DNA from 3 places in the Arthrobacter sp. D5-1 genome. Region 3 is predicted to be linked to each of the others. Evidence: riboswitches for the same ligand, from Rfam matches in the RefSeq annotation. Region 3 holds a riboswitch; each other region holds the start of a gene.
What was found. A riboswitch is a leader RNA that binds a small molecule or an ion and turns the genes downstream of it on or off. The one in region 3 is predicted to bind cyclic di-AMP.
Positions count from the first base shown of each region.

Region 1 (4,274 bases), on a different replicon from region 3:
GAGACCACCATCGGAGGCGAAGTTCTTCTGCGGTGCGAAGTAGTAGACGTCAGACTCTGAGACGTCGACATCCAGCCCGCCGGCAGCAGACGTGGCGTCCACCAGGACGAGGGCGCCTTCGTCAGCCCCCTCGACGCGCTTGACGGGGGCGGCCACGCCGGTTGACGTTTCATTCTGGGGCCAGGCGTAGACGTCAACGCCGGCTTCGGCCTGTGCCACCGGGCGGGTGCCGGCTTCGGACTTGATGATGGAGGAAGCATCAAGGAACGGCGCCTTGTTGGTGGCAGCAGCGAATTTGGAACCGAATTCACCGAAGGAGAGGTGCTGTGCTTTCTTCTCTACCAGGGCGAATGCGGCGACATCCCAGAATGCCGTGGAACCGCCGACGCCGAGGACAACTTCGTATCCTTCGGGTGCACGGAAGAACTGGCTGAGGCCCTCCCGGACCGAACCTACAAGGTTCTTGACCGGAGCTTGGCGGTGGGACGTGCCAAGGATGGTGGACGACGCGGCAGACAGGGCCTCGATCTGTTCCGGACGGACCTTGGACGGTCCTGCGCCGAAGCGTCCGTCCTTGGGCAGCAGATCGGCGGGAATGGTGATGCTGTTGTCGCTCACGTGTGGCTCCAATGGGTATCGGCTAGAGATGGGTCGTGGCAGGTGGCATCAGCTGCCCCTTCGACACCCCAATTCTGCCTGACCCGGCGCGGAGGCAGGAACCTGTGGCCGTCATAGTCCGCCACGTGGAACGCAGGCCCACCATATGCGACCGGGATTATCCAGAGTAATTCCAAATAAGCTAGGCTGGTGGTTGGCGTTCATGGGGCGGCGGTCTACACCGCCCACCCGGCAAGGGACGCGGTACGGTGGAGATTACGCAAGGAACTGCGTTCGAGGAGAGCTGAGCTGGATGACGGATCTGATCGATACCACTGAGATGTATCTTCGGACCATTTTGGAGCTTGAAGAAGAGAACATTGTGGCTCTCAGGGCCCGCATCGCCGAGCGGCTGCGGCACTCCGGACCCACTGTTTCCCAGACCATCGGACGCATGGAGCGCGATGGCTTGGTGATTGTTTCCAATGACCGTCACCTGGAACTGACCGAAGCGGGGCGGAAACGCGCCACCGAGGTGATGCGAAAGCACCGCCTCGCCGAGCGTCTCCTGGCTGATGTCATTGGCTTGGACTGGGCCTATGTCCATGACGAAGCCTGCCGCTGGGAACACGTGATGAGCGAGCGCGTGGAGCGCCGGCTGTACGAACTCCTGGAGCACCCCACCGAATCCCCATATGGCAACCCCATCCCGGGCCTTGAAGCCCTCGGTGGCCTTGCCAGCCAGCCGTTCCCCCGCCTCGACGTCAACCTCCTGCAGGCCATGGACGGCTATGCACCGGATTCCCGCGTGGCAGTTACCCGCCTTGCGGAGCCCATCCAGGTTGAGCCTGAACTCCTTACCCAGCTGGATGAGGGTGGTATCCGCCCCGGCGCGGCCGTCTCGCTGGAGCGTGTAGGCGAGTACATTTCCGTCCGGGTCCCCGGCATTGAGGGTGCACTGGAACTTCCGCCCGAGGTGGCGGCGCACGTCTTCGTCTCCGTCGGCTGAGGCCCCCTTCCCTTCACCCGGTGTCATATCTCACTTTTGAGCTCCAAGCGCGCGTGTGACCTGCAGTTTTTCAGGAATAGTGATAAGGGGCAGCCGCGCCACGCCTGTTCCTGTTGATAACGAATTTATTACTGCGAGCCTTAATCGCCTATAGTTATCTACTAGCGCTGATACCAAAGCGTTACCTGTTCCGGAGCCGAGCTCTGCCAGCGGAACAGGTGTGCCATCCACCACTGGCAGAGGCGGGGGAACCACAAGCGGCTGTCTAAAGAAGCAGCCTTGGGGTGAAGTCCGCAGCAGAAGTGCCCATTACGCAAGTCCCTCTTGGGATACCTGTGTGCCGTGAGCGCTTCGTGCGGACCGGGTCTTTGAACTCTCTGACCCGAATCCGACAGCTAACTTCGCAGGCTTTTTAGAGAGGAATAGAGTTTGACAACGCAGAACGTCAGGGGCCGCCGCCGCGCGTCCGGCCCCGCTGCTGAGCTGCGGCCAGCCCGCGTCGTATCGGAGATCCGGCCACGCGACACCGAACGCCAGGTGCGTCGCCGTAAGAGCCCGTTGCGCCAGGTTGCCGATTTCGCCGCAGCCAGTGGTGTAGGGCAAAAGGCCGGAGTTGCGCTTGCCGCCACCGGACTTGCCCTGACTGTCGGTCTGCCGGCCACCAGCCCGGTCATGGCAACCTCGGAATCCGGTCAGACCGAGTCGGCCCTGGCCGTCACCGGGGGCAGCCAGCCCGAGGTTTCCGCCGCTGCATCAGCCAAGATCGACTTCAGCCGTGCTGCGGTAGCTACCGCCGCCGACCCCGACGGCAAGCTGAAGCAGCTGCTCAGTGCGCAGTCCGCCGACAGCATCCAGCGTGCCTCGTCCACGGGCACCATGGCCAGCCCCCTGGACACCCTGACCACGGCTTCCCCGTTCGGCTACCGCATCAGCCCCCTCACAGGTGGTGCCGGTGACTTCCACCGCGGCCAGGACTTCGTGGCCCAGTGCGGCACGGCCGTCCATGCTGCGGCCAGTGGCAAGGTCACCTTTGCCGGATGGCACGAGTACGGCGGAGGCAACCGCGTGGTGGTGGACCACGGCAACGGCCTTGAGACCACGTACAACCACTTGTCGTCCTTCACCGTCAAAGTAGGCCAGACGGTCAGCCGCGGCGACACTGTAGCGCTGAGCGGCACCACGGGCGCCTCCACCGGCTGCCACCTCCACTTCGAAGTACAGGTCAACGGTGAAGTTGTTGACCCCATGGGCTGGCTCTAAGTCCAGTTGATGGTTGTCTCTCGCATTCGTGACACACCCGTGACCTGAATGTGACATTCGCGTTCAACTGTTGTACCGTACAAAGCGCATCGGCTTTTTAGGGGGCCGGTGCACTTGAGTGGATTGCCTAGCTCTGCCACCACTCGAGGTCCGTTCGCATAAATCGTCTGGCAGGGGCGGGGGAACCACTTCTGGTCTTCGCAAGAAGGCCTTGGGGTTAAGTCGCAAAGCTTCCTTGAAGCAGCGTGGCCGGATGACTCCCATCCGAATCCGACAGCTCACCTCGCAGGCATTGGGAGAGGCTACCTTCGTGTCATCACGCACTACCCCTGCGCGCCACCGCGCCGAATCGGTTCGTACGAACCCCTTGAACACGCTTTCCAAGGCTGTTTCATCCAACGCCGGTACCGTTGGCCGCCAGGCCGTCGTCCTGGCAGCAGCCTCAGGCCTCGTCCTCAGTGTCGGTTTGCCGGCCCAGGCAGCGGACACCGACGTTTCCAAGTCGGAAGCCTCCAGCACCCAGCAGATGGTCACCACTGCGGTAGTCACCGCAGAGCCCACCGCCACCGTTTCCTTCGAGAGCCCCGTAGTGGCCACCAAGGAAGCTCCCAAGGTTGTGCAGCGCGCTTCGCAGACCACCCAGCGCACCGCGGCCAACGGCAACCAGGCCACCGCAGGCGCCGTGACTGCGAAGTCGTCCGAAGCCAAGGATGCTGCTTCCAGCGCCGCCGCTTCCGGCCTCGCCGCGATCGCCTACACCGGAATCGGCCACCCTTACGTTTGGGGCGGCACCACGCCCAACGGATGGGACTGCTCCGGCTTCACCCAGTGGGTCTACGCCCAGGCCGGCATCAGCATCCCGCGCGTCAACGCCTGGACGGCCATGAAGCCCACCAGCACTCCTGTCCCCGGTGACCTGGTCATGCAGAACGGCGGAGCACACGTAGGCATCTACGTTGGCAACGGCATGATGATCAGCGCATTGAACCCGGGACAGGGCACGCTCCTGCACTCGGCTGCCTCCACTGGCACATCCTCCTTCTTTACCCTCCGCTAGAAACAATCCGGTTCGGGGTTCGCCAGCATGCCCCCAAGTGCTGGCGCGCCAATGAGCCGCGTGTACCCCAACTGCACGCGGATACGAAAAGAGAAAACCATGACCAGTGCATCCAAGGTTGCACGGCATCGCGCTGAGGCCCCCAGGACCAGCTCGCTTGCCGTGATCGCCAAGGCCGTCAGTGAAAACGCCGGCGGCGTCGGCCGCCAGGCGGCTGTTATTGCCGCAGCTTCAGGCCTGGTCCTGACCGGCAGTGTTGCTGCCAACGCGGCCGACACCACCGTGGACCGTGAGTCCACCGCGACGTCCACCCTTGACGTCCAGTCGGTAGTCCAGGCCACCATCGCTGCG
Region 1 is NZ_CP014571.1:1,222,234-1,226,507, forward strand. Features, by position in the region: gene serC (phosphoserine transaminase) at 1-618, opposite strand, end outside; gene AYX22_RS05720 (metal-dependent transcriptional regulator) at 911-1,606, shown strand; cyclic di-AMP (ydaO/yuaA leader) riboswitch at 1,791-2,031, shown strand; gene AYX22_RS05725 (M23 family metallopeptidase) at 2,036-2,866, shown strand; cyclic di-AMP (ydaO/yuaA leader) riboswitch at 2,991-3,172, shown strand; gene AYX22_RS05730 (C40 family peptidase) at 3,177-3,923, shown strand; gene AYX22_RS05735 (NlpC/P60 family protein) at 4,023-4,274, shown strand, end outside.
Region 1: linked by a shared signal. The riboswitch ahead of AYX22_RS05725 (M23 family metallopeptidase) and the one ahead of AYX22_RS22700 (LysM peptidoglycan-binding domain-containing protein) in region 3 are both predicted to bind cyclic di-AMP.

Region 2 (4,274 bases), 140 kb from region 3:
ACCTCCACACCAAGCTCACCATCCAGGTCTCCCTCATCCTGCTCGGCGCAGGCACGGTCCTGTGGGCCGTCAAGGAATGGGACAACGTCCGGACCATCGGCAACTTAGGGGCGGGGAGAAGGTCATCCATTCGCTCTTTGCCTCCGTCATGACCTGCTCGGGCGGGTTCAACCTGGTGGACCAGAACCAGATGGAATCGACCACGATGCTCCTCACCGACGCGCTCATGTTCGCAGGCGGTGGCTCGGCGTCCACGGCCGGCGGCATCAAGGTGACCACCATCGCCGTCATGTTCCTGGCCATCGTGGCCGAAGCACGCGGCGATGCCGACGTGAAGGTCTACGGCCGCACCATCCCCCAAGGCACCATGCGGGTGGCCATCTCGGTGATCGTCGCCGGAGCAACCCTCGTCTCCGTCGCCGCCTTCCTGCTCCTGCAGATCAGCGGGGCCTCCCTTGACAGGGTACTGTTCGAGACCATCTCGGCCTTCGCCACCGTGGGACTGAGCACCAACCTCAGTGCCGAACTGCCGCCCTCCGGGGTGTACGTGCTCTCGGCACTGATGTTCGCCGGCCGTGTCGGCACTGTCACCCTGGCCGCGGCACTGGCCCTGCGCCAGCGCAGCCAGCTGTACCACTTTCCCGAAGAGCGACCGATCATCGGTTAGCCGCGTGCCCTTCGATCGACAAGCCGCGCCTCTTCGAGGTGAGTGGTGCCGCCCTCCAGGGTCACATCCAGCCCTGCGGATTCACTGTCTGACCGTTCAAAAGCACCTCGAAGTGCAGGTGGCAGCCGGTGGAGGCTCCGGTGGTCCCGGCCGCGGCGAGCCGCTGGCCGGCGGCCACGGTCGCCCCGACAGAGGTTTCGATGGACGCCAGATGGTTATACGTACTCTTCAAGCCGTTGCCGTGGTCCACCACGATCCTGTTTCCGCCCCCATAGGGTGACCAACCCGCCTCCACGACCGTTCCATTGCCTGCGGCGAACACCGCGGTCTGGCACGCTGCCACGAGGTCCAGTCCGGTATGCAGTTCCCCGGAGCCGCTGATCGGGCTGGAGCGGATACCGAACGGCGACGTGACGGACATGCTGGCCAGCGGCGCGCCGAGCCGGGCAGAGGAAGCAGCGGGGGCAACAGCCGGTGCGGGGGAGACAGCCGTCGGAGATGCCGTGCCCGCGGCGGCACCCTGGGTCTTGGCGGGCACGGGCAACGGCGCCTGCTCGGTGGTGACAGCGGGCCGTTCATAGCTGATGGACGCCCCGGCAGAGGCCTGAACCGGCGCAATGGAAGCTTTCGCCGCTGAGGCTTGCACAACGGGGCCGGCTCCGGCGGGGGCCGGTCCGGCGTGGGCGGCCGTTAGAGAAGCGGTCAGAATCGCGGCGACGCTCAGCGTGGCGGCAGCCGTGACCTGTTTGCGTCGGCTCACGCGCGGCCCGGCAGCCGGCACACCCCGGTGCTGCGGCGTAACCCGGGAAGTCGTCCGGGCGGCCGCGCGAAGCAAGGGACCGGAGGTTGGTTTTCGGCGGCGGCCATGGGGGGATAAGGAAGACAAGGGGGATCCTTTCGGTTCGCCTGCGAAGTTAGCTGTCGGGTTCGGGCCAAGGAAATACCCGGCCGCACCCCGGTGGCCATCTGACCACCGACATCGCGGCTTCACCCCAAGGCAGGCTGGCTGCCGATTCTGGGTCCTCCACCCCCGCCGTAAAAGGGATAGTCGTTTGATGCCACCGGCGGGGCTGAGCGTGCGGCATCAAGGGTTTTAGTACAGAAAAACCTGAACTAATAGTAGCCGCAAAGCCTCATCGTTACAATTTCGTGACACTACGTGCGCGGCGTGGGCGCTGGTGCCTGTCCCGGTCTCGCTTCTCGCAGCCCAAGCCAAGCTACATAGGTGCGTATCTTCAGATGAGCAGCTAATGGCACCAACGAACCCCACATCCGGATGGTTCCGGTCCCGGGCGTGCCGGGCACAGAGCTGTGTCGATTGCCCCGTGCTGAGGTGTACGCGAGGGCCAGCAAGGGATCCTGATGGTTCCCCAAAGGGACGGTGTTTCCGCGGCAACGGATCGGCCCGGACAACCAGGCGGGCACGCTCCTCACGGTGACGGCGTGACGGCCTGGTTGCCGCTGTCATCCTTGCCCAGGCCGGGGGGTTAGAGTCCCATGGAGTCCAGAAGCGCGTCTTCTTCTTCGGAGCCGGAGCGCTTGGGTCGGGATGTCGCCCGGGGCTGCTGAAGGGCTTCAACCGGGTCCGCCACGTCGTCCGGCATGTCGCGTTCCTCGCGACCGATCCGGGCCTGTTGCCGTGCCATGTATCCAAATCCGACGAAGGCCAGGATCCCGAACGTGATCCACTGCAGGGCGTAGGACAGGTTCGACCCTTCCTTGACCGCCGGCGCGGCGAGCTGCTGGGGGGCCACGGCCGGCTGTGGGGACTCCGAGGCCATCACCCCGTAGCTGCCCCTCATGAGCGGGTAATCGAGTTGCTTCCCGTAATAGGACAGGTCAATGCTGGCCAGCTGGCCCTCGGGTGCGTCACGGCCAAGATCAGGTTCGGACGGTTTGATCCGGACGACCGCGGTAACCTCGCCGGTCGGCGGGCCAGGCACGGTGTCGGGGTATCCGGGCCGGTCATTGCCGATCGGCAGCCATCCCCTGTTGATCGCGATCGTCTCACCGGAGCTCACCCGGAACGGGACCAATACCTCGTATCCGGCGGCGGAATTGTTCGGCCGGTTCCTGACGATTCTCTGGTCCTGCCCAAGGTACCGGCCAGTCACGGATACGGTCGTCCATTTCGCCTCAGGGTCGGCGACGTCAAAATAAGGACGGGCATCCTTGAACGGCATAGGGGATTTGTCGTAGTTCTCCTGGACCCTGCGGATCTCGGTCACGGCCTGGTTCCGGCGATCCATCTGCCAGTTTCCCAGTCCAATACACGCGGCGGCAAACAGTGCCGCGACCATCAGGAAACCGGCCCAACGCCAGGACAGCAGGAACCTATACGCCACCGGGGCCCTCCTGGAGCTGCCACTGCCCGGCCAGCAGTGCGCGGATGGCCGTCGCCTCGGCGGCCAGGCGATGGTCTTCGCCCCGTGCCAGAAGACCGTATTCGACCATCGTCCGCCCGTCCTCGTGGGCGCCGGCACGAACCCAGACCCTCCGACGGTTCACGTACAACGAAGCCATCAGGCCCGCGACGGCCATCAACGAAAAGACCAGCACGCCGGTCTGTCCGGGGGTGCTGCGGATGTCCACACCGATGTAGCGTTTGAGGCCATCGAAGCTGATACTTCCCTTGCCCTCGGGCAGCGTGTACGTGCCACCCGGAGTCAAGGTGATGCCCTTGGCGGGCAGTTCCCGCCCGTTAAGCTGGGTCAAATCCTTCACGTCCAGGTTGTAGACATTCTGCGGCACACCGTCGTCCAGGCCCAGGTCCCCGTAGTAGGAGTTCAGGTTCAGTTGGGGGTTCAGCGGGTCCGGGTCGAAGCTGTAAGCGACCCCTTCATCATTTTTGATGGCGGAGGGCAGGAAGAATCCCACGAAACCCAATTGCGCCGGACGGGCATCAGGAACCTTGACGACAACCGTTGAGGTGTAGACCCCGTCGTTCGGGATGGACACGACCGGGCCACTGAATGCCGTGTCGCCGTTGCCGTCCCGCACAGTGATGACCGGGGCGTAGCCGTTGCCGACCAAAAAGACGCCCACCTCCCCGAAATAGACAGGGTCATTGACCTTCAGCGTTCGGGGTTCCTGAGCCGCGTCGGGCGCATCCCGGGTTCTTAGCTGGGCGGTGAAATCGATGGGCTGGCCGAACTGCCTGCTGGACTCCCTGTCGAAGCGGACCGCGAACGTGTCCAACGTGATCGTGAACGGCTCCAACCACGAGGACTGGAAGTTGGTTCCGGGCGCGAAGTTGTCGTAGCCCACGAGCGTGTTGACGAACGTATCGCCTTCGATCAGGATCTTCTGTCCGCGGAACCCGAACAGCCCGCCAATGGCCAAACAGATCAGAACGCCGATCAGCGAGGTGTGGAACACCAGGTTCCCGGCTTCCTTCAGGAAGCCGCGCTCGGCACCCAGTGACGGCAAAGCTCCGTCCTGGTCCCTGACCTGGACCCGGTAGCCGCGCTTCTTCAGCGCAGCGGCCGCGTCGGCGATGGCGGCCGCGGCGGGGATCCCGGCGTCCGCCGGCAGCTCCAGGGTTCCGTACTCCGGCAGCCGGGAGAGTCGCTTCGGGGTACGCGGGGGGTGCGAACGCATGGCTTTG
Region 2 is NZ_CP014572.1:288,615-292,888, reverse strand. Features, by position in the region: partial or broken gene AYX22_RS23455 (potassium transporter TrkG) at 1-667, shown strand, start outside; gene AYX22_RS23450 (M23 family metallopeptidase) at 729-1,553, opposite strand; cyclic di-AMP (ydaO/yuaA leader) riboswitch at 1,557-1,728, opposite strand; gene AYX22_RS23445 (SURF1 family protein) at 2,155-3,012, opposite strand; gene AYX22_RS23440 (cytochrome c biogenesis protein ResB) at 3,002-4,274, opposite strand, start outside.
Region 2: linked by a shared signal. The riboswitch ahead of AYX22_RS23450 (M23 family metallopeptidase) and the one ahead of AYX22_RS22700 (LysM peptidoglycan-binding domain-containing protein) in region 3 are both predicted to bind cyclic di-AMP.

Region 3 (4,274 bases):
GCCTGCCAGCGTCGGCCGGGCCATTGGGTCAGAGCTGATGTCAAAGTCACTCGGGGGTTCATCGGTTCTCCTTGTTCATGGCTGCCTCTGACGTCGCCTCAGCGTCGCTGCTGGCGGGACGGTCGTTCCGTTGGCTCTTGAAGTACAGGGCGGCAGCGACTGCCAGTATGGCCGCGGCCAGCAGCGCGAAGACAGTGTTCGGAACACCGGAAGCTGCTCCGCTGACGGTGGATTCGAGCTGAAACTGGTCGGTGACGGTGAGCACTCCGCCGAGCCCGGCAGTGCCGTCTGTGACCAGCAGCAGGACCCCGATGCCGATGGAGAGGGCGCCGGAGATGATCATGACCCAGGAGTTGGACCACCGGCCGATGGTTACCGGCGGTGGCCGCAACCAGCGGCGGCCCGAAATGCCGAGCCTGTCCCACAGCAGGGACAGCGCAAACAGGGGCAGTGCCATCCCGAGCGCGTAGACCGCCAGGAGGATTCCCCCGTACAGGGCGTTGCCGCCCACTGCCGCCACGGTCAGGATGGACCCCAGAATCGGCCCGGTGCATACCCCGGCGATGCCATAGACAGCGCCGAGTGCGAAGACCGAAAGACGGGACGATCCTGCCCGGGCGTTGTTCCGGAGAATGGACGGCATCCGGATCCCGGCGACCTGGGCGAGGCCCAGGGCAATAACAACTCCGGCGCCTGACGCGACCAGGATCCCGCGGTGCTGTGTCACAAGAGACCCGAGCGTCCCGGCAAATACCCCCAGCGGCACCAGGGTGGAAAGCAGGCCCAGATAGAAGAGGGCGGTCCGCGCGACAAGCCGGGTTCTGGTGGAAAATGCGTAGGCGAAGAAGGCTGGCAGTAAAAGCGCCGAGCACGGGCTCAACAGGGTGAGGATACCCCCCAGAAAGGCCCCTGCGTATCCGATGACCATTACTGGGATTCTGCCTTTTTAAGCGCGGCTTGTATGGCCTTTTCGAAGGTTGCCAGGGGCTGCGCACCGACCAGGGGCGTGTCATTGACCAGGAACGTAGGTGTTCCGGTGGCACCCAGGGATGCCGCTTCCTGTGCATCTGTGGCAACGGCCTGCTGCAGTTCCGTGGAGTTCAGGTCCGCTTCGAACTGCGTCACGTCCGGCACTCCGGCCTCTCGTGCGATCTGCACCAGACGCTCCCGCGAAAGATCGGCATGTCCCCGCTCGGGGGCGATGGCGAAAACTGCCTTGTTGAACTCCCAGAACTTGCCTTGGTTCCCGGCTGCGCGGCCGGCGACAGCAGCCATGGTGGACTGCTCGCCGAAAACGGGCAGGTCACGCCATTCAACGCGCAGGTCACCGCTCTTGACGTATTTTTCCACCAACGGCGGCAGGGTATCGCGGGAGAAAAGCCCGCAGAAAGGGCAGCGGTAGTCTGCGTACTCGACCAGCACCACCGGGGCATCAACCGGGCCCAGTGCCGTCGGATCGTCCGCTGTCCTGCGGGACATATCCAGCGGCGCGCTATCGGAACCCGCGGATTCCTGGGCCGCCGCTCCGGTGCTGGCCCCTTGGGATGCCCCTCCCTGATACGCGAAGATCCCCACCAGCAGGATCAGGACTGCCACCGCGAGGGCGGAAATCGCTATGGTCCAGGGTCGGTTACGAGAAGTGCCGGTAGTAGTCGATGGCATGCTGGCTCCTCAGAATGGCCACAAAATTATTAAATGTCTATACATTTCTTCTTGTTGACGGTACGGGTCCGGGCATCGGCGTGTAAAGGCCGGGTCCGAACGGCGCGCCTGCTGCGCCTGGGAAAATTTCAGCTCAGTTATCAGGCGCTGTAAGTCCGCGGCGCCTGGCTGTGGGGCCACGCACCGCGGACTTCAGGAGCTAGGCGTTCACCCGGTAGTAGGAAGGGCCGGAGCCGACGTTCACGCTGAAGACGACGGTCTGGTTGCCGTTCCATCCACTGTGGATGGCCTGCCCGTCACCGAGGTAGACCGCGTTATGCGAGAATCCCATTCCGCCGTCGGCGTAGTAGATAAAGTCGCCGGGTTCCGGCGTTGATACCGGCGTGGCGTAGGCCATCAGAGACTCGGGCGATTCATCGCCGACCCCTTGGATCCCTGCCGATCGCAAGGCTACTTCCCCCAGGACCGTGCAGTCCTGGATGGCGCCCATCTGGGCTTGAGCCGCGGCCAGAATTGCTCCGTTAAGCGAAGACGGTGCCCCCTGTCCGCCATCGACGCTCGCCGGCATTAGCGTCGAAGGCTGGTACGGCGCACCGGCGGATGCTGCGGTCGTGCTCGGTGCCGGAACAGCTGCCGGTTCCGAGGCCGGGCTGCCCGCTGCCCCGGAGAGTGTTATGACATCCCCCGGATAGATGATTGAAGCCATGTGAAGTCCGTTCAGCGACAGAATCGCATCCAGGGAGATGCCGTGCAGCGCTGCTATCTGGCCTAAGGTGTCCCCGGCGACCACGGTGTGGACGGTTGCCCCCAGGGCAGCCGCCTGGCTTGGAATTCCTGCCGGGGAGGAAATGGTGGCTGAACCGGTTCCCCCCTGCGGGTCGGAGGCGGTGGCTCCCGCGTGGGCGGGGACGGCCATGCTCAGCACGAGCCCGGACCCCACGGCGACGAGGGCGGCCTGGCGGCCCACTGCCCCGCCGTGGCTGGAGACGCTGCGTGAAATGGTGGACAGGGTACTGCTGGTGGCGGCCCTGTGGCGGGCGTTTTTCTTTGACATTGCTTTAACCTCTCCCGATACCTGCGAGGTGAGCTGTCGGATGCGGGTGGGAGTCACCCGGCCACCGGACATAAATGCCGGCGTCTTAACCCCAAGGATTCAATTTCGAATCCGCAATTTGGTTCCCCCGCCCCTGCCGGAGTTTCTGGTCTATGAGCCTTGGCGGTCGGCAGGGTTCGGTAACAGGCCAAGGGTGCAGCACCTGGTGGGCGGCACGGGGCCAATCTACACGGAAAAATCACAAATGTATAAACATTTAGGGGATAAGTGCGGCGCCCTGTACCGGGAACTTATACCCGGTAGTGGACGTTCTGCGACGCTACTGCCAACGCATGGGTGCCGCGCTCGTCCATGGGGAACAAGGCCACTCCGTCGGGGGAGTACGGCCACGAAAAGGGCGTAATCGCCTGAGGCCGGGGGGTGGGCGCCGTCGAGGCAGCCCGCCCGCCCGGCCTGGCTTGGTCCGGCTTCCCGGCCGGTTACTTGCCGAAGCGCCGCAGCCGCAGTGAGTTGGCGACTACCAGTACGGAGCTGGCCGCCATCGCCGCGCCGGCGATCATTGGGTTGAGCAACCCCAGCGCGGCCACCGGAATGCCGACCACGTTGTAAAAGAAGGCCCAGAACAGGTTGGTCTTGATGGTGGCCAGAGTCCGGCGGGACAGCTCGATCGCCTGGGCCACCTGGCCCAGGTCGTTGCCCATCACGGTGAGGTCCGCCGCTTCGATGGCGACGTCGGTGCCGGAACCCATGGCGATGCCCAAATCCGATTGGGCCAGCGCTGCGGCATCGTTCACGCCGTCACCGGCCATCGCCACCGTCGCGCCACCGGCCTGCAGCGACCGAACAGCTTCGACCTTGCCCTCGGGCAGTACACCTGCGAAAACGTCTTCAGAGGGGATTCCGACGGCGGCGGCGACCTGGTTGGCCACCGCGGCGTTGTCTCCGGTCAGCAGGATGGGCCGCAGCCCCAGTTCGCGCAGACGGGCGATGGCCGCGGCGGAGCCGGGTTTGAGGGTGTCGCGCAGGCTGATGATGCCGGCTGGCTGCCCGTTCACGGCCACCCAGACTGCGGTGGCTCCGTCGGCCTCGGCCGCGGCCAGGGCCGCCTGTTGCTGCGCCGAGACGGTGACGCTGTTTTCCTGCAGCCAACTGGCTCGGCCTACTGTAACGTGGCGCCCGTCGACGCTGCCGCGGACGCCGCCGCCTGGTGCTGAGTGAAAGTCGGTGACGGCCGGCAGCCGCGCGGCGCCGCCGGTTCGGTGTTCGGCGGTCAGCGCTGCCGCGGCAATAGCCCGGGCGACGGGATGCTCGGAGGCGGCCTCCGCCGCGCCCGCCAGGCGCAGGACCTCTGCCTCGGTGAACGGGGCAAACGCATGGGTTCCGTCGACATCCAGGTGGCCGGTGGTCACCGTCCCGGTCTTGTCTAGCAGGATGGTGTCCACGGTGCGGGTGTCCTCAAGGACCTGCGGGCCCTTGATCAGGATGCCGAGTTGGGCGCCGCGGCCCGTGCCGGTGAGCAGCCCGACCGGTGTGGCCAGGCCCAGTGCGCAGGGGCAGG
Region 3 is NZ_CP014572.1:149,098-153,371, reverse strand. Features, by position in the region: gene AYX22_RS22715 (hypothetical protein) at 1-62, opposite strand, end outside; gene AYX22_RS22710 (cytochrome c biogenesis CcdA family protein) at 59-928, opposite strand; gene AYX22_RS22705 (thioredoxin domain-containing protein) at 928-1,662, opposite strand; gene AYX22_RS22700 (LysM peptidoglycan-binding domain-containing protein) at 1,862-2,716, opposite strand; cyclic di-AMP (ydaO/yuaA leader) riboswitch at 2,721-2,877, opposite strand; gene AYX22_RS22695 (heavy metal translocating P-type ATPase) at 3,196-4,274, opposite strand, start outside.